2 regions of the Dokdonia sp. R78006 genome follow, and region 2 is predicted to be linked to the other one. Evidence: riboswitches for the same ligand, from Rfam matches in the RefSeq annotation. Region 2 holds a riboswitch; the other holds the start of a gene.

Region 1 (11,970 bases), 2.0 Mb from region 2:
AAAATCTGCTTTGGGCAGGTATGGCAAAGGAAACTGCACACCAAATAGGGACACCACTTTCATCTCTTGTAGGCTGGACAGAAATTCTCAAAACAGAAAATGTAGACCCAGATTATATTGCAGAGATGACTAAGGATATCAATAGGCTAGAGACCATTACAAATCGTTTTAGTAAGATAGGCTCTGTCCCAGATTTAGAAAAAGTAGATATCATAGCAGAGACGCAAGAAGCTTATGATTATTTGAGCAAGAGAAGCTCTAAGCTCATTAACTTCACACTAGATGTTCCTCAAGGGGAGTTGCCTGTAATGCTCAATAAAGAGCTGTATGGATGGACTTTTGAGAACCTCATTAAAAATGCTATTGATGCCATGAAGGGTAAGGGAGCGTTAACCATTGCAATCTCACGTGACACTAGATTTGCCAAAATTCTAATTACAGATACAGGTAAAGGAATCCCAAAATCTAAGTTTAATAATATTTTTGAACCAGGTTTTACTACAAAAAGACGTGGCTGGGGTCTTGGACTTTCGCTCGCAAGACGCATTGTTGAGGAGTATCATGACGGACGCATAAGAGTACTGGAATCAGAATTGAACAAAGGAACCACTATGCAAATCTCCCTACGACTAGCCGAATGAATACACGTATAAAAAATATAAAAGAAGAGATCATAAGTGACCAGTGGGCAACGCTTAAAAAAGTCTATTTTGATTATCAGAATGAAGATGGCTCTTGGGATCAGGTGCGACGCGAGGTCTATGACCGTGGTGATGGAGCTTGCGCACTGCTTTATAATGTGGAAAGGCAAACGGTATTGCTCATAAAACAATTTAGACTGCCAGCATATCTTAATGAGGATAGTGGTTTCCTTATAGAAGCTTGTGCAGGCATGATAGAAGATGAGACCCCAGAGCAAACGATTATTAGGGAGATAGAAGAGGAGATGGGTTACCGCATTGATAGCATTACGAAGGCGGGTGATTTTTTTATGACTCCTGGCGCAAGTACAGAGCGCATTCATATGTTTCTTGCGTCATATGAGGAAGGGCAAAAAGTTAGTGATGGTGGTGGTTTGGCAACAGAGCATGAAGATATCACTGTGGTTGAGTACGCTTTCGCGAAAGCGTTAAAAGCATTAAAAAATGGTGAGATAAGAGATGCAAAAACCGTAATCTTGCTGCAAAATTTGGCGCTTTCTGGAATCATGGAAAGATCTAACTAGCCATATACATCGTACTTCTTTTATGACAACCGAATTAAAGACCATACAAACGACTATTTTACAGTGCAACTGCCCAGAATGCTACAGTAATAGTGGCCTTGAATTAAGTTTCAAACAAGAGTGGAAAGATACTTTCTGGGTACAAAAAGCGACAGATGTTGTGCGTGAAGAGATATACTGCAAGCACTGTGAGTTTCCTATTTATCCCGTAAAATGGACCGCAGATATTGAGCGCCTCTATGAGTACAACCTAAAACGCGCCGAAAAGGAAACCTTCTTTAAAGTAAAATCACAAACCTATGTGATAGGGGCAATAGCTGTAGCAGTTATCGCTATTGTGGTTTTTGCGTTGGTTAGTAGTTTGTAAAACGTCTTAAAACTCCCTTTTTATAATCTCTACAAGCTCTTTAAACTCACCATCGCTAAGCGTCACTTTTTTCTTAAACTGGATATCCTCCATAGTTTGTAGTGGTACAAGGTGTACGTGCACGTGAGGAACTTCAAGACCTATTACAGAAACGCCTACGCGTTTACAAGGCACTGCTTTTTCTAGAGCAATTGCAACCTTGCGAGAGAATAGCATGAGGTCAAGATATTCTTGTTCTTCAAGATCAAATACTTTATTTACCTCTTTTTTGGGGATACAAAGTGTGTGTCCTTTTGCATTAGGATTTACATCTAGGATGGCGATGTGCTTATCATCTTCGGCAACGATGTGCCCTGGGATTTCTCTATTTATAATTTTCGTGAAAATGCTTGGCATATGAATGTGTTTATGAAATGGATAGGCAAATCTATTAAGTAAAAAGACTAAAAATTACATGGTAACTTTTAGTCTTTTAATGCTGTTAAAGAAGTATAAAGATTTCAACTTCAACTTCAACTTCAACTTCAATTTCGAGTTCAACTTAGTCCCTTGAGATAGAAACAACGTCAAATTTCATTACGCCACTTGGCACTTGAATCTCAGCTACTTCGCCTACTTCCTTGCCTAGCAGTCCTTTACCTATAGGTGAGTCTACAGAGATGAGTCCCTTTTTAATGTCGGCTTCATTTTGAGCTACAAGTTTGTAGGTCATGGTTGCGCCATTAATTTGATTTTTAATTTTTACCGTAGAGTGCACAAGTACTTTAGATGTGTCTAGTTGTGACTCGTCAATGATACGTGCATTTGAGGCTAGGTTTTCTAGTTTTGCAATACGCATTTCAAGCATACCTTGTGCTTCCTTTGCAGCATCATATTCGGCGTTCTCACTTAAATCCCCTTTGTCACGAGCATCTGCAATATCTTGTGACGCCTTAGGGCGCTCCACATCACGTAGGTGATTTAGTTCGTCCTTAAGCTTCTTTAAGCCCTCTGGTGTATAATAATTTACCTTACTCATAATAGATCCGGTTTAAGTATAATTAGTTTAAAAATGTTGTCATTTTATGCATACACATAAAAAAAGTCCCTCTTCGGGACGTGTCTCACGAATATACAAAATATTTTAAATCCTTTACCGTTTTATGGTACCTTGCGAGCCTAAATTATTGAAATCACGCTTTCGCGAAAGCGTAAAAAAAATACTTCTATGCGTCAGATATTGACCTTTGTTCTTCTTACTACTCTTTGCTTTTCATGTACAAATAGTGATGATGGAAACCAGCGTAATCCTTTCTTACTAGATGTGAACTTTTCTACACAATTGAGTGCTATTCAAGTATTAGATTTAGAAATCCCAAGTAACCCTATCTACGTTCAAAACGGAGGTATACGTGGTCTTTTTGTTATTAATACAGGTAGCAGCATTGTTGCGTGGGAAGCATCAGATCCTAACCATGCGCCCAATGATTGCTCACTTATGGTTATAGATGGTATCAATGTAAAATGCCAGTGTGACGATGATAATAGTTACAATCTCTTTACTGGGCAGTCTAATAATGAAGTGCTAGAATACACAATGCTTAATTACCGAGTAAATGCTTCTGGTAATAGCATCACAGTATTTAACTAAAAGAAAAAAGAAGCCGACTCAAAAGAGGCGGCTTCTCACTTACAATTTGTAGTTCAGTCCCCCAACTGATTACATATTGTTTATTTTTAGCGACTTAAATATAGCGAAAATTAAATAATAAGACCTTTTATCCCTTAAAATTTGAGTGTAGCTCCTACTAAGAAGTTAATTCCCGCCTGCGGATAATAGCCCGCTCCTTCAATGGTTGTAATCTCATTAGGTACTGAGAAATCATCATCATACGTAAAGAAATACCCGTTAGACACATAGTCTATATTAAAGATGTTGTTTACTAATCCGTTAAGGATAATTGATTTAAAAACAGACACATCCTTTATCTCATAACTTATATTTAAATCATTCGTAAAGTAACTGTCTAGCTTTGAGAAATCGCTATCGATGTTTCCTAGATATTGTTCTCCTACATACTTAGATAAGAAGCTCAATCTTAGATTTTCTGCAGGTTTATAGCTTATGGTGTTACCCACTACTACATCTGGAGAATAAGAGATATTTGTATTGCCTAGGTTTGTTAATACACCATCTCTTTCAAAAACGAAGTCTTTGTTTTTATTTGTGCTTAGCGCCAGATTAGGTTGTATCATCAACTTATCAGTAATCGCAACTGCAGCATCTATTTCAATACCTGCTCTATAACTCTCACCGCTATTTGCACGTATAGGTGCTCCTACATCATCTAGCGCTCCAGTAAGAACTAGCTGGTCACGATATCCCATATAATATCCATTTACATTAAGCGACACGCGGCTCGTGTTGTATCTCCATCCTAATTCCCAGTCGTTAAGACGCTCTGGACGCGGTGCTCCATTTTCAAAATCTGTACGGTTAGGTTCGCGATTTGCTCTTGCAAAAGATGCATATAATTGGTTTTCGCTGTCTATTTTATAAGAAAGACCTGCTTTCGGGTTAAAGAAACTATAGTCTTCGTCTACAATAAATTCGGCAACGTCAGAGTTGATTCCGTCTGTAGTGTATGAGATAAAGCGCTGCTGTAAGTCTAAGTATCCACTCCATTTAGAATTGAAGCGGTAGTTCGCTTTCGCGAAAGCAGAAAATTCTTTTTTCTTTCCAGTCCCGAAGTAATAATTATCACCAGTCTCACTATCACTAGCAAAACGCGCCCAAATCACTTCGCCAAAATGGTCTCCATCATAAATACTACCGTAAGCACCACCTACAAAGTCAATCTTGTTGTCCTTGTAATTTGCTGTCGCACTTGCCACATAGAAGTCATTGTCTAGCCAGCGACGTCTTATAATATCTGATGTTTCTATGGTTTCACTACCTATAACTACTGGGGCAATGCTGTAAAATGCAAGATCTTCATCCTCTTTATATTCTTCAAAAAAGCCTCTACCATAGGTGTAGTTTAGGCTCAATTGTGTGCTCCAGTTATTGTCATAACGCTGATTCCAGTGTAGTTGATAATGATCTTGCTTGTAATCATCTACTTGATTCTCGTGAAAGCGTGTCTCACCATTCTCATCCGTAAACTGTCCCGCAGGGTTAAAGGTTCTATCTTCGGCTAGTGTCTCTGCATCTATCCCAAACCAAGATTGGTATGTAACTTCAGACCCTGCAAAGTTGATAAGCTTGATGAGCGTATTATCATCCTTGTATGCTGCTTGCAAAAAGTAAGATTTAAGATCAGATGACGCACGGTCGATGTAACCATCAGATTTGATCTGTGACAAACGACCAGATATCTCTATGTGATCGTTGAGCAAGCCTGTACTAAACTTAACATTGTGACGTCGCGTACCAAAAGACCCAAAAGAGTTAGAAATCTCACCATATGCCTCGTTAGAAATTGCATCTGTAAGAATATTAAGACTTGCTCCAAAGGCTCCAGGTCCATTAGTAGAAGATCCTACACCACGTTGTAGCTGTAAACTCTCTACAGAAGAGCTAAAATCTTGAAGGTTTACAAAGAACGTCGTTGCACTCTCTGCATCATTGTATGGGATTCCATTTATAGTAACATTGATACCTTGATTACCCGTACCGCGAACTCTAAAACCTGTATACCCTATTCCTGCACCTGCATCTGAGGTTGTTACTACACTTGGTAAAAAGTTGAGCTGCGTAGCAATGTCTTGTCCTAAGTTGCGCTCTGCAATTTGTTTTTTGGTTAAGTTGGAATGCGTAATTGGTGAGTCGGCTTTTACTCGTACAGAGCGTACTAAAACTTCATCAAGTGACTCTACTTTTGTAGTGTCTACCACTGTTTTCTCTTGTGCACTAGCTGTAATTCCTGCAAGCGCAATCATACTCAATAGGATCTTTTTCATCCGTATATGGTTTAGTTACGAATACAAAGGGCAAATATTCTAAATGAGTTAGCATTTACATACCTGTGCCGTGAGCACATATTGAAGAGGGTGCACCGTAGTGCTTCTCAAGAGAAATATGGTAACACTAGAAAAGCTAATTTGTATAGCGTTATCTGGAAAGACATGTTCCTCATTCCTAAACAGCATTACCTGTTCTAGGTTCAATGGGTATAATCTCAGCTTCGTAAAAAGCACCCCTTTGAGATTTTGCAAAGATATACTAGAGTTTTTAATTAAGATATTATAAAGAAAAAATAAATCCGCTTACTGTACTTTTAAACTGACTAGCATTCTCTAGTTCTTATAAAATTATAAAACGATGCATATTTTAATTTACGGAGCCGGTGGCGTGGGGGGATTCTTTGGAGGGAAACTCGCACTTGCTGGAAATAAAGTAACCATGATTGCTAGAGGAGAACACCTTAAGGCCATACAAGAAAACGGTATTGAGGTAAAAAGTATAACAGGAGATTTTAAAGCGACTCCGTATCTAGCAACAGATGATCTTAGTCAGATTGAAACACCAGATTTAGTCATCTTTGGAGTGAAGTCATATCAAATAGAGAGTGCTGTAAAAGATATATTGCAATATTGTGATGAAAACACATTATATCTGCCTTTACAAAACGGAGCAAGTAACGTAGAGGTCCTTAATTCGGTGGTTCCTAAGTCACAAGTACTGGCAGGACTTTGCCGTATGATTAGTTTTATTGAAGCGCCAGGAGTGATCTCTAATCCAGATATAGCGCCTGCAATACTTTTTGGAGAGCAGGATAATATCAAGACAGAACGTTTAGAAAAAATAGTGTCTGTATTTACAAATGCAGGAATTAATGCGGCTGTTCCAGATAATATTCAAGTAGCCATCTGGCAAAAGTTCCTTTTTATAACAACTATAAGCGCCATAGGCGGACTAACAAGAGTACCTATAGGAGTGATGAGAGAGCAGCCGTATATAAAAGAACTGATGCGCAAGACCGCGCAAGAAGTATTTGAGGTTGCAAAAGCAAAAGGGATTATACTCCCAGAGAAAACCATTGAAAACATCTTTGAAGCCATTAGCAAGCAAGCGCATGAGACTACAGCTTCAACACAACGCGATATCATGGCTGGAAAACCTAGCGAACTAGAAAACTTTAATGGTTATATCATGAAGGAAGGTAAACGACTTGGAGTGCCTACGCCAGTAAACGAGATGATTTATCAGTTGTTATTGCCTATGGAAAGGGATCATAGAAATTAAAGATATAAGATTAAGCAAAATACGCCTGAAGCAATAGCTACAGGCGTATTTTATTTAAAAAATAATAGTAGTATTCTAACCTATTCTACTATTAACCTTTTTGTGATAATCTGGTTTGATTGATGAATCAATTGAACCAAGTAAATACCAGTTTTAAGCTCACTAATATTGAAGCTCGTATCTAGTTGATTTTCTTGTATTCTTTTCGTTAGAATATGTTTGCCAAGGAGGTCGTAAATCTTAATTTTTTCTGGCTTATATGTACTATTCCAAGTGACTTTAAAATTTGATGACGCTGGATTTGGGAAAATTTTAATGTCATTATTAAAAAATTCATCTGTGCTTAATGCACAAACATTATTAGGGTCTGAAACATTAACCTGTACTGTACATACCGAGCTATTACCTGAAACATCTGTCACTGTAATTTGTACATCAACAATACTGGTAGTTGCATTTGCTAAAAGTGAAACGTTATCTATCATTGCTTTAGCAGGTCCTAAAAATTCTTCAGGAATAAAAGCGCTAAACTCAAGTGTAATTTGTTCACTGCGATAAGGTAGTAGTGTGTTAGTTAAATCAAGAGAAATGGTTTCATTCCTAAAAGACTCCCCATCTGCTGGGATGATATCTTCATAAACAACTTCGATTTCAGCACCAGAATCGTCGTAAATAATTACTTCTAGTTTTCTGTTTTCAAATCCGCTTAAATTAAAGTTTGCAACCCAATCAAAACTCAAAAGGGCTTCAAAGTCGCTTTCATTTTCACTTGTAGGAATAAGAATATCTTGGGACAATCTATAAAAACTATTGCCAAAGCCATCAAATGAAGTAAATGCAGCGGAGAAACCATCGGTGGGAAATATTTCGTCTACACAACAACATATATTTTGCGAATCTGGTTGAGCTTTCCAAGGTTGAGAGCACGATCCATCATCTGTTCCATTTTCAATTGTTGATTCCCAGAAGTTTAAGTCGTTTTCAAAACTGCCATTTTTAACTAGTTCCGCAAGTGCAATTGTAGAATAATTATCACAAGTGATTTCAGATGGCGAGATATCTATTTGGAGATTTGTATCGCAATTGTCTATGATATTTCCTGTAATAAGATCCTCTGCAGTTAGTATAATACTTCCAGAACTGTCTAAAACAACATCAATAGAAGATAAACAGTTTATTATAGGAGCAGTAGTGTCAATTACAGTAACTGTAGAGGTGCATTCACTCGTGTTCCCATCTACATCTGTTGCTATTACAGTTACTATGTTTTCACCAATATTAGAACAATCTAATTGATTAGGAGTTACCGTAAAAGTAAGCGCTTCACCATTACAATTATCTACAGGTAATGTTCCTAAAAACATCAAGTCTTTTATATCAGAATATGAACCTGTAGGATTTATTAGTAATTCAGTCTCTTGACTTTCAAGGTCAACAGTGTATATAATATCGCAGCCAAATGTTGAGCTCGCAATTACTTTTCCTTGTCCGACATACTCAATGCCTTGAGCACTACAGCTATTATCGTTTCCTGGCGTAAACCAAGAAAATAACTCTGTTACTGTACCAGTCGATGTATCAATTGCAAAAAGGTTTACAGGATTAGATCCTGTGGAGTATAGAAGTCTATTTTGATCAGTGTCAAAGGTCATTCCAGCAGCTCCGGAAGAGTTGACAGATGCAATAACTTCTGTATTACCAGAATCGATATTGTAGCTATTAATCTCACCACCATTAAATACCATATAGAGTGTTCCGTCTATACCAAAGGCCATATCTTGAACTTGATTTGATCCATTTACAGAAATTATTTCAGAAATAAACGTAGGTTCTCCTTCCTCTTCTTGTAAATCAATACTATAGAGTGCTCTATTTCCTGTTTCTGGCACTCTTCTTAATAGATATAATTCACTAGTTAACGGATTTTGATCAAAACCATAATTTCTGTCTGCTCCAGTACTATAAGAATAAGAAGAATCTAAAGTTAAGTCATCAGTAATCGTATCATAACTATATTTTGCAATGTTTTGATTACCAGAGAAAGGGTTTAAAGCGTAGAGTGTCCCTATTTCAGATTCGCCAGCAGCACCCAGTAAAAGCGCAGCATCTAGAACAACTATACCATTTTCATCAAGATTTACAGTTATATCAGTACATTCTAAATCTGGAATTACACCAAGTATTTCTATAGTTTGTGTTGCTTGGTCTTGAAGTTCACAGGCATTAGTGTACGAGTAGGTGATTTCGTAAAATCCTTCTCCTATTGATGGGTTTAGTGTGAAATCTATACCATTATTATTATCCGTTACTCCTGAGCCAGAATATACTCCTCCAGAAGGAAATCCTCCACCCAAAATAATTTCACCTTGATCTAGACAAAATGTACTTTCTGTTGCAAATGTAACATCAACTGTTGTTGTGACAACTGCTGTACTAGTACAAGATGTAGTATTCCCTAGACTATCTGTTGCTGTAAGAGTAATTACATTTTCTCCTAAATTAGAACAGTCAAAAGTACTAGGAGTCACCACTAGAGTTAATGGTTCGTTGGTGCAACTGTCAAGAGGTTTTTGAGAGTATAACAACAGGTCTTTGATATTGGGGTATGATCCAGTAGGGTTGGCTAGAAGAGATGTCTCAAAAGAGGTGAGGTTTATCTCATAAAGAATGTCACAAGAAGATGTTGCTCCTGCCATTAAAGTGTTGTTTCCTATGTATTCCAACGCTTGTGCCGAACAAAACTCGTTGGGCCCTGGTGTAAAAAACACCCCTATATTATTGGAACCTCCAGTAGAGAGATTTACTTCATAAATATTCACAGGACCTGTACCTGTGGCATACAATAAACGATCATTATCAAAATCATATGTTATTCCTGTAGCTCCAAAAATATTTATAAACGCAAAAGGAGATGAAGCCCCTGTTTCTGTATTTATAATTTCAAGTTCCCCATTATTATAAATAGCGTATAAGCTACCGTTGTTGTCAAAGGTGATGTCTATTATTTGATTACTACCATTTGATGAGGTTAAACTAGAAATAAGTTGTGGATCTATAGAGGGGTTGTTAAGATCAATCCTATAAAGAGACCTTACACCTCCTGCAACTTCAGAGGCTACTAGGTATACTTCACTTGTTTCTGGGTGTTTGTCAAAACCGTAATTTCGGTCTAACCCTGTAGAGTAGTTAAAACCTGAATTAAGTTCAAGGTTACTACTAGTTTGATTAAATTGATATTCGGCTATATTCAATATACCAGAATTTGGATTTAACGCATATAAAGTACTTTCAAGATTCCCCGTAAAAGTGCTGGAGTCGAAAACATCTTCCCACGACACTGTTGCTGTCCCCTCGTCATTTAATGAAATGGTAATATCTTGACAGGACACATCAGGAATACTAGATATAATTTCTAGTGTAACAGCGGCTGTACCATTTAAGCCACAAGAATTTTCAGATTCATAAGATACTGTTACAGAACCCTCGCCTGTCATAGATGGGTCAATTGTAAATGTTTGCCCATTTCCATCATCTGTAACACCTGTTCCAGAATATACTCCACCAGTAGGAAGCCCTCCTCCTAAAGTGACGCTAATTTGATCAGCACATAATATCTCTTCTTGTTCAAATGTTACAGAAACGTCAGAAATTATAGTAACCGTAGCTGTACAGCTTGATGTATTGCCTTCACTATCTGTTGCGGTTGCTGTTACTGTATTTTCTCCTAAGTCAGAGCAGGTAAAAGTGTCGATATCTATAGCTACAGTTGTCGCATTTCCACAATTATCAGGAAAATCTCCTGTATTAGGAATGAATGCTATAAAATCATTTGTTAGGGTAAACTGCGTATTATTACGCTCATCAAGAACGTAACCTTCGGTACCATCAGCATTTTCAATCCCCTGGCTCATTATCCCAGATTGTGTGATTTCAGTGGTATGAATTTCTATCACTGAGCTACCCTCAAACAACTTTAATTGTGTTGTTACCTCTGGAGTAGAATCACAACATAACGATATGTCAATAAAGTCTAATATAAATATTCTGTTAGGTGCTGCACCTATTGTTGTGTATCTAACGATTCCATTTCCACCTGGAGGAAAAAGATCTGACCACGCAAAAGCGATATAGTTGTTAATTGCACTCTGAGATGGAATAAATTCTCCAGAGCAACATCCTGAATTACCCGTGTTTTCAAAAGTTAAAAATCCATTAGATGAAATACGAGCTGTTGAATATGTGTCTCCAAAAAAATTAAAATCAAATCCAAGAGATACTGGGTCTGAAGTCTGATCATCAGATAAGTTTAATGCAGTGCCTCCGGAAATGTCTTCAGGAGAAAACACACCAGATTGACTTATAGTATACCCATTCCCAGGTGAAAAATTGGTTACTACGTCTTCCGGAATGATTTGTGCATTTCCTTCGGCATCAAGTGTTACTGTGATGTCTTGACATATAATAATAGGGTCGTCAGATTTAACACTAAGGATTGCAGTTGCTGTATCACCTCCATCGTCGCAAGGGGAGTCTGCTACATATGATATAAGGTGATCATTTATACCAGCTATAGTAGGGTCAAATGTAAAGGTTTGCCCATTCCCATTGTCTGTTACACCAGTACCAGAGTATACACCGCCTGTAGGTAAACCTCCTCCTAATACAATAACATCTGCAGAAAGACATATAGGTTCTTCATTTAGCTGAAAAGAGGTTGCTGGAGAATCAAAAGCTTCTGTACCATCAAAAAGATTAAAAGAAGAGCCTTGGTCTGCACTTAGCCCTAAACCTCGCTTTGCAAAGGCATCCCAAATACGACATTGATTAGCTCCTCCATATAGTGTAAGGTCTGCGGCGAGTATAGCGTCTCGACCATCTACAAAACCAGGGTTGCACGGTTGTAATTTAAGTCCTTCTGTAACGAGAGCTATTGCAATATTATTTCCGCCAGTACCATTGTAAATGTCTGGATCAAAACCGTACTCTTCTATAAGATTCCAAGTCATTTCCCATAACATTGCTGCCCACACAGAACCAACGCCGTGAGGGACAGAAGTGTTTTGAATACTATTATAGGTGCGCGGGTCTTGAGAGAAATCTGTAGTATATGGAAAATCACGGATACCTCCATCGTCAGGACCTTGCTGGAAT
Region 2 (11,970 bases):
TTAGAGATATCATTTTCTGGTGATAGTACGATGATCATGTTTTTGAGTTAAGGATTGCAATGAAAATCCTTTTGCCTTTTTCTGGCAAAAGATTGTAGTGGAAAGCCTGCCCACGCTTTTTCAGCGTGGGAACTCCCACATCTTTTTACAGATATACTTCGGAACCTTTGGCTTTAAATTCTTTAGACTTTTCTTCCATTCCTTTTTGGATGACTTCGTTATCGACTATGTCATTTACAGCAGCAAAATCTCTTACTTCCTGAGAAATTTTCATGGAACAGAATTTTGGTCCGCACATGGAGCAGAAGTGAGCCACTTTAGCTCCAGCAGCTGGTAAGGTTTCATCGTGATACTCACGAGCGCGCTCTGGATCGAGCCCAAGATTGAACTGGTCTTCCCAGCGAAATTCAAAACGCGCCATACTCAGCGCATTATCTCGATGTTGGGATCCTGGGTGACCTTTGGCCAGATCTGCAGCGTGAGCCGCTAGTTTGTAAGTAACCACACCAACGCGCACGTCTTCTTTATTAGGTAATCCAAGGTGTTCTTTTGGAGTAACGTAGCACAACATCGCACAACCGTACCAGCCTATCATGGCAGCACCAATTCCAGAGGTAATGTGATCATATCCAGGTGCAATATCTGTGGTTAATGGACCTAGAGTGTAAAATGGAGCCTCATCGCAAAGCTCGATTTGCTTCTCCATATTTTCCTTAATCATGTGCATCGGTACGTGACCAGGACCTTCTATAAAGCACTGCACATCATGCTTACGAGCGATTTTTGTGAGTTCGCCCAGCGTTTCTAGCTCAGCAAATTGTGCCTCATCATTTGCATCTGCTACAGAGCCAGGGCGTAAACCGTCACCTAAAGAAAAGGCAACGTCATATTGCTTTAAGATCTCACAAATATCTTCAAAATGTGTGTACAAAAAGCTCTCTTTATGATGTGCAAGACACCATTTTGCCATGATAGATCCGCCACGAGAAACGATACCCGTCACGCGATTTGCGGTCATAGGCACATAACGCAATAGCACCCCAGCGTGAATGGTAAAATAATCTACGCCTTGCTCTGCTTGCTCAATTAAGGTGTCTTTAAAAATCTCCCACGTAAGATCTTCGGCAACGCCATTTACTTTTTCTAATGCTTGGTAAATAGGGACCGTTCCCACGGGAACAGGGGAGTTGCGTATGATCCACTCGCGGGTCTCATGTATGTTTTCACCTGTAGACAAATCCATGATATTATCTGCACCCCAGCGGCATGCCCACACGGCTTTTTCTACTTCTTCCTCGATGGACGAGGTAACTGCAGAGTTTCCAATATTTGCATTGATCTTCACCAAGAAATTACGCCCTAAAATCATAGGCTCTGCTTCTGGGTGGTTGATATTTGATGGTATTACGGCGCGACCTCTTGCAACTTCCGAGCGTACAAATTCTGGCGTGATTTTATCAGGAATAGATGCACCAAAGTGTTCTCCTTTATGTTGCTTTCTAATCTCTGTCATCTCATCGATACGCTGATTTTCGCGAATAGCGATATACTCCATTTCTGGAGTGATGATTCCTTGTTTTGCATAATGCAGCTGCGTTACATTTTCACCTTTTTTTGCACGCATAGGCTTCTTTAAAAGCTTAAAACGCATGTGGTCTAGGCTCTTATCATTAAGACGCTCATTGCAATAGGTAGAGGAGTAGCTGTCTAATTGTTCTACATTATTGCGCTCCAGAATCCACGACTCACGGATGCGCTCTAAACCGCTGTGAATATCGATTTCTTTGCTTGGATCTGTGTATGGACCAGAGGTGTCATACACCGTTACTGGCTCGTTTGACGTTTTCCTTTTGGTCATTGAGTCCACAGTATCACTAAGCGCAATCTCACGCATAGCCACTTTAATCTGTGGATGAATCTTACCGTTTACGTAGATTTTTTTTGAATTAGGAAATGGATTTCTGGTAATGCCGCCTTGCTTAGGCGCAGTGTCTCTATTTTTCATCTTTCTGGATTAATTAATGATGTTTTTCTACTCTTGAAGTACCTAGAAGTCGCTATTATCCACCTTGTGTGGCTTTGATAATAAGAACCGCATCACCATCATCAGGAATGGTGGAAACCCATTGTGATCTGGTAATAATGCGCTCATTAATAGCCACAGCAATCCCACTAACCGAAATGTCGAGTTGCGTGAGAATCTGGTCTAGTGTGACCTGTGCTGGAAATTGATACGAGGTTTGATTGACCTTTATGTTTATCATGTTTAATACAATTATGAAGCATAGTGCCTCGGTTATATAAACGATAAAGGAATGAGAAGGATAGAATTAAAAATAGAGGAAATATGCAGGAATGCACTACCTCTAACTTTTCCCTACGTTGGTATTAACCAAATCAGGTTCTAAGGATTTTTCTCAAACTAATTTAATAGCTACTCCTAAAGTTTAGACTTTAAAAGTAATAATTATTCTCAACTAGACGAGAGAAAATGTAAAAAATTTAAAATGTTATGTTTTGGTTGGTAGGTTTTTATGGGGATTGGGGACGTGATCTGCTTACTAATAAATCATCTAGTAAACCCGCAGAAACACAGCGTAAATCAGCTATTACTCACCGGAAACCGCATTACAAAATGGGTGCCTTCATTGGGTGTACTCGTACAGAAAAGTTCGCCTCCATTCATTTCAACAAAGTCTTTTGAAATGAGTAGCCCAAAACCCGTTCCTTGCTCGCCCTTAGTGCCTAAAGTTGTCTTAGGAATACAATCTTTAACAAGGTTTTTGTGCCAGCTAGTTGTCATTCCCACACCAAAATCTTGTACGCCTATTTCAATACCCTCAGGTCCTTTCATGCTTGATAATATGACATTTTGATTCTTTGTACTGAATTTTATGGCGTTTGAAATCAAATTACGTAATACCACTTTAAACATATTTTCATCAATAAATAGGGTAGGGATTTCAATTTCAAATAATAACTTTACGTCCTTTTCTTTTGCTGGGCGTTGAAATTGCTTAGCCATAGTATTAAATATTTCTTCAATATCGCAGTGCTTTTTATTGAGTTTAATTCCCTCTAGCTGATTATATGACCAGTCTAATAAGGCGCTTACCATGGCAATCCTCTCATCCAACTCATTTTTGAGACTTTGTGAAATCACTTTTAGTTCACTGTCCTCTATTTGGTTTTCAAGTAAATTAACCAGTAAAGAAATATTATGCAGCGGTCCTCTAACGTCATGTGTAAGCAAAGAAAACAGCTTGTTTTTAAGAGAATTGACAGATTCAAGTTCGCGATTTTTACTCTCTACATCTTGCTTTGCAATTTGTAGATCTTTCGTCTGCTTGTCTACTTCTAGAGCAAGCATTTTATTAGTTTCTACCTGCGTCTTCATGTTAGACTTTTCTATAAACTTAAACTTATAACTAATAAGAATAGAAAATAAAATAAGTTGGAGTGTAATAAGTAATGACGTAATGAATACGATAAACTCCCTATCAACATTATAGTTTTCCTTTAAAAACCATGCAGTTATATAGATGACTGAGGAGAGCAGCATTGGGGAATACGCATACAAATAGTATTTATTAAAACGCTCTTCATTAAATAAGCGAATCCCAGAGAAAATATTCAAAAGTACAGATAGCAAAGCAGTAATCGCTGCAGACATTACTAGCGAACTATGTAACCAAGGAATATGGAGCGTTAGAATATTGAGAACAAAAAGAATTGGGATTATAACTGTGCTATATTTTAAAAAAGTATAACTACGTGATATTTTAGGGTGATTGCCGCGATGAATATTTAAATAATTGGTTGTAAACAATAAAAATCCAAAGGTGGTAGTCATTGCAGAGATAAGCGATCCATTTTTTTGAATTACCTCGGGAAGAAATCCGTCTGGAAAAAGTGACCAACTCCAATGCAGTGTAAGTCCAAAAAGAATGATACAATAGTGACACAGAATTTTGTGCCTTAAAATTAAATAAGAAACAAAGTGATAAACTCCGAAAACACCAAAGATGGCGGTAAATGAGGATACTATTAAAAAATTAATATCAAAACTATTCATATGGGGCGGTGGTTAGTTAAGAATATAATACAAGTACAATAATTAAGAATACTTGATTTTCATCTACATTCTTAATTACGTTTCTAAGGCTCAAAACTTATATAAAATGTAATTACAATTAGGGGTTATAATAACTTAAATATGAAGTAGTTGTCTCTGTAATATAGTAAAAAAATCAATTCCTTTGAAAATTGCATACTTAAAATTTACAGTAAACAATTCTGAATTACAGAAAATTTTGTTGGTGAATTCTAAAAAATATGCCGATTCTTTATAACGTATATTTCTCTAAACAATACAAAAACAGCTTACATCTAATTACTGAATATGAGCCATAAGCATCTGAAATTAAAGAAGTAACAATTATTAATTATTATATGCAGTTTATCGTAATAATGTCTTTTCCAGTGACTTTTAAATTATTCTTTGCTATCTTACTAATGCCCCAAAAGTTATTTAAGTTGAAAAACAAGCTACTTTTAGTCCTACTTGTATACTGCTATTGCGTGCCTATTTTATCTCAAAATAGCGCTAGTGGCGATATAGATAGCGTGAGTATTTTAATTTCCTTTTCTAAGGAGGAAAACATAAACGGGAATTATAAGGATGGATTAAAATTTGCAACATCAGCCGTGCAATATGCAAATAAAGGTAAGGATAAAACCTTACAAGCAAAGGCTCATGTGAGTCTGGCAAATACCTATCAAGCTATAAAAGATTTCGCTTCCGCGAAAAAGTACTATAACCTCGCACTCGGCAAAAAAACAGATGATTACTTCGTAAACGTAGCTTCACTCAACGGTCTCGGTAATATATACTCAATGGATATAACCACGGCAGACGAGGCTGCTGCGTATTTTGAAAAGTCTATCGTATACACACTAGAGGCGGGCAAAAATGAACATTCCTTTTATACCTATTACAATATAGCGGGAATGTATCTTAATTTTAAAGATCCAGATAAGGCATATCCTTACATTCTACAAGCCGATACGTTGTTGCCTCTCATTGAGAAAGAAGACCCAATCTACGGGCTTTTACAGCAGTTGAACTTTGCTATTTATCACAACCAAAAAGAAGATCATAGACTCGCGCTCACCTTTATTGATAACGCACTAGAGATAGGAGAGGAGCATAGCCTCACCAGAGAACTCATAGATATTTATGATTTTAAAAGTGAGATACATCAAGAGCTAGGAGAATATGATGCGGCTCTGGAAAGCCTTAGAAAACACTTCTATTATAAAGACTTAGATTTTAATGAGGTCAAAAATCTACAAATAGAACAAGTTGAAGCAGATTTTAAAGTAAAAGAGTTCCAACAAAAAGCCGAATCGTCTCAATTAAAATCTAACGCTATCTTTATAGGAGGTATTAGTGCGCTGCTATTTTTAAGTACCGCCTTTTTAATCTTTTATAATCACAAAAGGCGGTTGTCATTCTTAGCACTTGAAAAAAATAATAAAGCCCTATTACAAGCAAAAAATGAAGCAGAACACGCCCACAAATTAAAATCTGAGCTATTAGTTAACATTAGTCATGACTTGAGAACACCCTTATATGGAGTGGTAGGTATAACGGAGATGCTTATAGAAAATCCTTCCATTATTAAGACAAATAAAGGTCTTTTAAATGCTTTAAAATTCTCTGGAGATCATTTAAAATCGGTGGTAAATAACATATTGAAGATTAATGAGGTAGAGTCTAACAACATTACGATTAAGCGTACGAAGGTTCATTTACATAACCTCTTAGAGAATATTATCACCTCCTTACATTATCTAGCAAACCAGCAAAAAACGGAACTAAAACTAGCTATTGCAGATGAGATTTCCAGCTACTACATCTTAGATGAAACTAATCTTACAGAGGTTCTTTTAAAACTCATTGATAATGCGCTAAAAAACACAACAAATGGTACTGTAACGCTCAGTGTAAATTTAGCTGAAAGAGAAAAAGGCAAGGATCACATCACTTTTAAAGTCTCAGACACAGGAACAGGCATTTCTAAAGAAAATCTAGCAGTCATTTTTGATAGTTTTAAACAAGCTAATACAGAAGAAAACACCTCATACGGCATTGGTCTTGGACTGCCTATCGTTAAGTCCTTAATGAAGGTTATGGGGAGTAAATTATCTGTAAAAAGCGATGTAGGTGTGGGGTCAGAATTCTCGTTTATATTGGCATGCGAAGTTGCAGATAAGCTTGATGAGCAACCGATGGTTTCTGAAACTAAAAGCCTACACATACTAGTCGTTGAGGACAATAAAATCAACCAACTAGTAACTCAAAAACTAATAAGCACGCTAGGTCACAAGTGTACCGTTGCTGTAAATGGAGAAGAAGCTATAAAAGAATATCGCAACACCCATTTTGATCTCATCTTAATGGATCTCAATATGCCCGTGATGAATGGATTTGAAGCCTCAGAAGTTATTTCAGCAGAAAACAAGCATATTCCCATCATAGCATTAACAGCACTAGAAATAAGCGAGGTAAAAGAGCGATGTCACAATGTGGGCATACGTGATATTATCAATAAGCCTATAAACAAAGAAGCGCTTGAGGATATCATACAGGAGAATGTACATTGTACAGATACCATCTAGACTTTAAACAATGTACAACCTCCCGCATAAAGTTCACATTTCCTCTTTGTTAAGCAATCAACATCTATTCTAAGGTAAATAAAACTGCAAGTGAGCACTAATATGCCTTAGACTTTTATGTGGGTAGTTAATCGCTTTTGGGGTGGGTAGATTACAGGAAGGGAATCGCTGGGTAATAGATTGCTGTGGTTTTTAGGGGATGTGCTTGACTTTTTAAAAAATATTATGTTATTGCGGGTTTTAGTAATTGTATTTCAAATCAATAGGTTACTTTTAAATTGTTAATGAACATTTTTTAGAGTGTCGGCTGAATTAGGGTGGAGGTGGAAGGAAGGTGTGTGGAGTGAGTTATATTAATAAGTCTTATAAAGCAAAGAACTGTGGCAATTAATGATTAGATAAAATTATATTTAATTTAGAAATAAGAATTAAAAAAACATCACTTGAAGAAAAGAACAAAAGAAGTCCCTTATGGCATCAAAATCGCTCGAAACAAATATTCTTTTATTACTTCTGAAAAGAAAGAGAGAAAAAAAGCTTACCACGATATTAAAGAGGGTTTAAATTTCTCCGAGTTATGTGAGTCAGTAGATTATCTAGATAAAAATTTAAATAAGAGATGGCAACAACTGTTGTGGGGTGTTCCATTGCCCAAAGATTATTCTGAATTAGGCGATTTAAAAGAGTTGCCCTATTTAGGGCATAACATAAATGCGGAATTAAATTTTTTACTAGTAGGAATTAGAAAATATAAGTTAGAAATAAAACTCTTCCTTAATTATAAAGAAGAATTTGAAAAATACCTGCTAACCAATCGTTATGAAGAAGCTGAATTAATTTTAGATAAAATCGAACATGAAGTATGCTATTCGCTGTGGACTTTAGAAAATAGATTTTTGCTTAAAGAAATGTCAGGTAGAGCGCCTGAAAATAAAGAGTTTTTAAATAATTTTAATCAAGTAAACAAATCTGATTCAATAACTACATCATTAGCTCATTATTTAAGTTTAAGAGCAGAACAATCACTTTCTATAAATAGATATACTAATGATTTAGAAAATGCACTATTTAACATTCCTGATGGAAAAACAAAGCAATATTTCCAGAATTACTATAGATTTAGACTTACCTTTTTAAATCATACAGATTTCAAAGATTATGCTGAAATTCTATCATTAGATTTTAATCACAGTATCATAGATCGATATCTACATTTAGTAAAAGTTTTCTCAAATCTTTTAGTTGTTTCAACATACTTAGAGGATGAAGATTTGAAATCTAAAAAGATTTTAATTAAAGAGTATATATTAAATAGAGTCAATTACTTATTAAGAAAAGTAAATGATCCCGTACTTTTTAAGTTAAAGGTTTTAGCTGGAGAGAAAATATTTCCCGCTTTCAATGTTTCAAAAAGTCAGAAAGAAATTAGAATTATAGACAAATATACCATTGGTTTATACAATGAGGTTGAAAATGATTTGAAAAGTTTGTTATTAGAAAGACCAGCCCAATTTGATCTATACCTATTGTACATTAAATCTCTTATATATCAAAAGAAATATTTTATACCTATTGGTCAAAAAAACAGTGTACAAAATCAAATACTTTTTAATCTTCATAGAATAATTTCGGTAGATGGAAATCCAGAACAAGCAGGATTTAATCTTTTAAGAATAGCTAATAATTTAACTAGTTGTAGTTTAAGTTATGGAATTACTGATTTTGTTTTTTATCAAAAAAGTGGTAAAAGTGAGAGAAAAATGCTCGCGACAATTTCCTACAATTTTGCAAATCCTATTATTTACAATGTATTTGATAGTGATAATGAGAGACTGGAATTTTTAAATCTCTTAGAAGATAAATTTCCTAATTCAATTACAATTAAATTTTTCAAAGAAAAGATAAAAGGAATAGATGAATTATTCAAATTTAAAAAGCATCTGCCGAAAGCAAAATTTAAAGCTGAGTATGCTAAAAAACTTCAAGAAAACGGAGATTTTTTGAATGCAATTAAAGAGTGGGAATATTTACGAAATAATTATCAAGACACGGTTCCAATTTTGGAAACAACTGTAATAAATCTATTTTACTGTTATCAAAAATTAAATAGAATAGGTGATTGTGTAAGCCTTTATGTAAATAGCTTTTTTTATAACAATTATATTGTTGAAAAGATAGATGTTAGTGAGGTATTGAAAATTATACGTTTATCGAAATTTAGAAATATAGAAAAAACTATTGATCTTCCAATATTCTACACAATAGTGGATGCCGATGAGATCGAAACGCATATTGCATTTGAAAGATTTAATATTCAAAATGGTGTTGAATTACCATCAAATTTATTAGAAAAATCAATAAGTTTTGAATCTGAAAAATTCATATACTTCCTTGAAAATTCTTGTAAAGGAAAAATTTTGATGCATTCACCTTTTATTGACAATTCAAAACATAGACTCGAAGAAAGATTAAAACTATTAAGTTACTTAAGAAATATCTCTGCTGATAATATTAATATTTTAGATGAAATTAAAAGTATTGAAAATATTTTAATTATTCAACAAGGTCTAATTGATTTAGATGAAAGTAAGATTTATGTAAATGAGGAAGGAATTATCAATAACGAGCTTCAAGATTTTGAAGCTGTTTACGAACGGTTCGAAATTATTTCAGGAATTACGGGTGATAATAAAAAATTCTTATGGCTTGAAGGCGGCAAGTTAACAACCTTTGTTACAAACGAAAATACTGAGTATGAAAAAGTAGAGTATTCAAACAATCCTATGTTTGAAATATATTACGAACTTTTTGAAGCTGTCAAAGATAAATTTTTAAATAGCCAGTTTGGTATTGTCGCATATTTGAGTACACGTATAAGGCACGGGGTTTTAGTTGGAGAATTAAGACCAATATTTGAAACACATAATCTTATTACTCTTAAGCAAGGTAACAGTTCTACATATAGACGAAATATTCATTGGGATTATATCTATGATAGTTTTCATTCAGATGAAAAAGAACAAATACAATTTTTACTTAGTGATTTCTCTAGTAAGGTTGATGGATTAATTTTTGATATGATAAAAAAATATCTTCAAGTATACAAACACGGTATAAATGAGGAAGGGTGGTTTAATTATGATTTTGATAATACAGATCTTTGGTTACATTCTATAGATGCTCTTAATTGTAAGAATTTTGAAGATTTTGCTAGTAAGATATTTAAAATTTTATGGGTTAGGACTGATGAGAATTTGGAGTTGATACGGGGTAAAATTGAAAATGAAATTTTGGAAAAATTTAATGACTACTTTAATGAAATAGAAATTAAAATTACTGACCAATTTGGAAGTGCAAAATGTCAACAATTAATAAAATCAATTAAAAATTGCTCAACAGAAGTACAAACTGTGATGAATAAAATAAGCAGGTGGTTTAAGCGGAGTGAGATTAAAGCCACAAACTTTATGTTAAGCGATTTAATTACGTTAGTTTCTGATCATATAAATAGAAGTAGTCTCAAAACAACTTTAATAATAAGTGAAGAGATTTTATTTAACCCTAAAATAAAAGGTGAATTTAAGACCCATTTAGCTGACTTACTTAGAATTTTCTTAGAAAATATTCTTAAACATTCGGATGATTCTCACTATAATATCAAATGTAAAATAAAGTCTCAATCACTCGAAAATGGATTGGTTATAACAGTTGAAAATGAAATAACAAATGCAGATTCAATAGAAGCTCTAAAAGCCGTTTGGAGTAATAATAGAATGGATGTTACTAAATTAATAAGTGAGGGGAAATCTGGTTACCATAAAGCATATAAGATATTAACTTCAGATCTTAAATCTGACCGAAAGAAATGCTTAAGTACTAAAATTTCTGAAGATGAAGTTTGGTTTGAAGTATCAGTAAATATTAATCTTAATGAGGTAGGAGTATGAAAATATTATTTATAGAAGATCACCCACGTAAGCAAGCTCAAATAATAAATTACATTAAGTCCAAATTTCAAAAAGCAGAAATAATTACCCGTAATTCTTATAATAGTGGGCTAAAGGAATTAATCTTCAAAAGTGAAGATTATAATATATTATTACTAGATATAAGTATGCCCAACTATGACATATCATCAGAAGACAATGGAGGTGATTGGATGCCATTAGCAGGAAAAAAAATATTAAAACAAATGTACTTACGTGACATTTCCACTAAAGCTATTGTAGTTACAATGCACGGTAGTTTCGATGATGGAACCAGAATTACTGAATTAGACAATCAATTGAAAGATGAATTTTCAGATAACTATGCTGGTTATGTTTACTACACACAAATAAATGAAGAATGGCAGGATAAATTGTTCGTGCTTTTAAACTCTATACGGAATGATTAAAATTTTAATAGTTGATGATAATCAATATAAACTTGATAAAATATTAAACTCTATAATTACTAGTCATCCCATTAATAAAAGTTCTATTGATTGTGCAAATTGTAAAAAGAATGCATCAAAATATTTATATAAGGAGAGGTATGACTTAATGATTTTAGATCTCGTTTTACCCGTAGAAGAAGATGGAGAAAGTTTAGCTAAAGTTGGTTTAGGTTTTTTAGATGAAATTTTGATTAATCCATCAATAAAACCACCAATTCATATAGTAGGAATGTCAGGTTTTAAAGATGAAATTACAGAGGCTCATAATCACTTTTCTTCTAAATTATGGAATTTAATAGAATATAAAGAAGATTCAACAATATGGTCTGATAAACTAGATTCGATTATTTACCATTTATTAAAAATAAGAAATCAATATGTTAATAATTTAATTGAAGAGCAATATAATATAGTCAATAAGCATATATCTAATAATGGATTACCAAACACATCCTCAGGTATTACATTAAAAAGTTTAATATATAAAATAGAAGATATAATAGAAAAAAGTCTTCCTGTACCATCATATTTCTCTAACGGTAATAAAGCTAAAAATATTAATTCTAATAATATTACAGTTTCAAGCGAATATGATTTTCAAAATCTAATACATATGGTTTTGAGACCCTGGTTTCCAAGCCTAGAACCTGAAAATGCAACAATAGTGTTTGATGGAAATACTAAAAATGCTGATTTTTCAATTAAAGGGAATAGAATAATAATAGAAGTGAAGTATATTGATTCCACTGGAAAAAAGAATGATACATTAAAAACATTAGAGGGTTTAAAAAATTTTTATTTGGAAAATGCAAATGTCAAAGCTGTTATATTTATTATTTTATATGAAT

What was found. A riboswitch is a leader RNA that binds a small molecule or an ion and turns the genes downstream of it on or off. The one in region 2 is predicted to bind thiamine pyrophosphate.
Region 1: it holds a riboswitch for thiamine pyrophosphate, as region 2 does, so the genes downstream of both, SJY37_RS03990 (TonB-dependent receptor) here and thiS (sulfur carrier protein ThiS) in region 2, are expected to answer to the same signal.

Annotation. Positions count from the first base shown of each region.
Region 1 covers NZ_JAXHBU010000001.1:887,717-899,686, reverse strand. Annotated here, with positions in the region: gene SJY37_RS04020 (PAS domain-containing sensor histidine kinase) at 1-641, shown strand, start outside; gene SJY37_RS04015 (NUDIX domain-containing protein) at 638-1,225, shown strand; gene SJY37_RS04010 (hypothetical protein) at 1,248-1,592, shown strand; gene SJY37_RS04005 (HIT family protein) at 1,599-1,988, opposite strand; gene greA (transcription elongation factor GreA) at 2,134-2,610, opposite strand; gene SJY37_RS03995 (hypothetical protein) at 2,800-3,222, shown strand; gene SJY37_RS03990 (TonB-dependent receptor) at 3,357-5,534, opposite strand; TPP riboswitch at 5,694-5,785, opposite strand; gene SJY37_RS03985 (ketopantoate reductase family protein) at 5,896-6,819, shown strand; gene SJY37_RS03980 (M36 family metallopeptidase) at 6,900-11,970, opposite strand, start outside.
Region 2 covers NZ_JAXHBU010000001.1:2,864,818-2,876,787, forward strand. Annotated here, with positions in the region: gene SJY37_RS12715 (thiamine phosphate synthase) at 1-38, opposite strand, end outside; gene thiC (phosphomethylpyrimidine synthase ThiC) at 146-2,005, opposite strand; gene thiS (sulfur carrier protein ThiS) at 2,061-2,264, opposite strand; TPP riboswitch at 2,358-2,452, opposite strand; gene SJY37_RS12730 (ATP-binding protein) at 2,603-4,075, opposite strand; gene SJY37_RS12735 (response regulator) at 4,582-6,684, shown strand; gene SJY37_RS12740 (hypothetical protein) at 7,128-10,631, shown strand; gene SJY37_RS12745 (hypothetical protein) at 10,628-11,080, shown strand; gene SJY37_RS12750 (hypothetical protein) at 11,073-11,970, shown strand, end outside.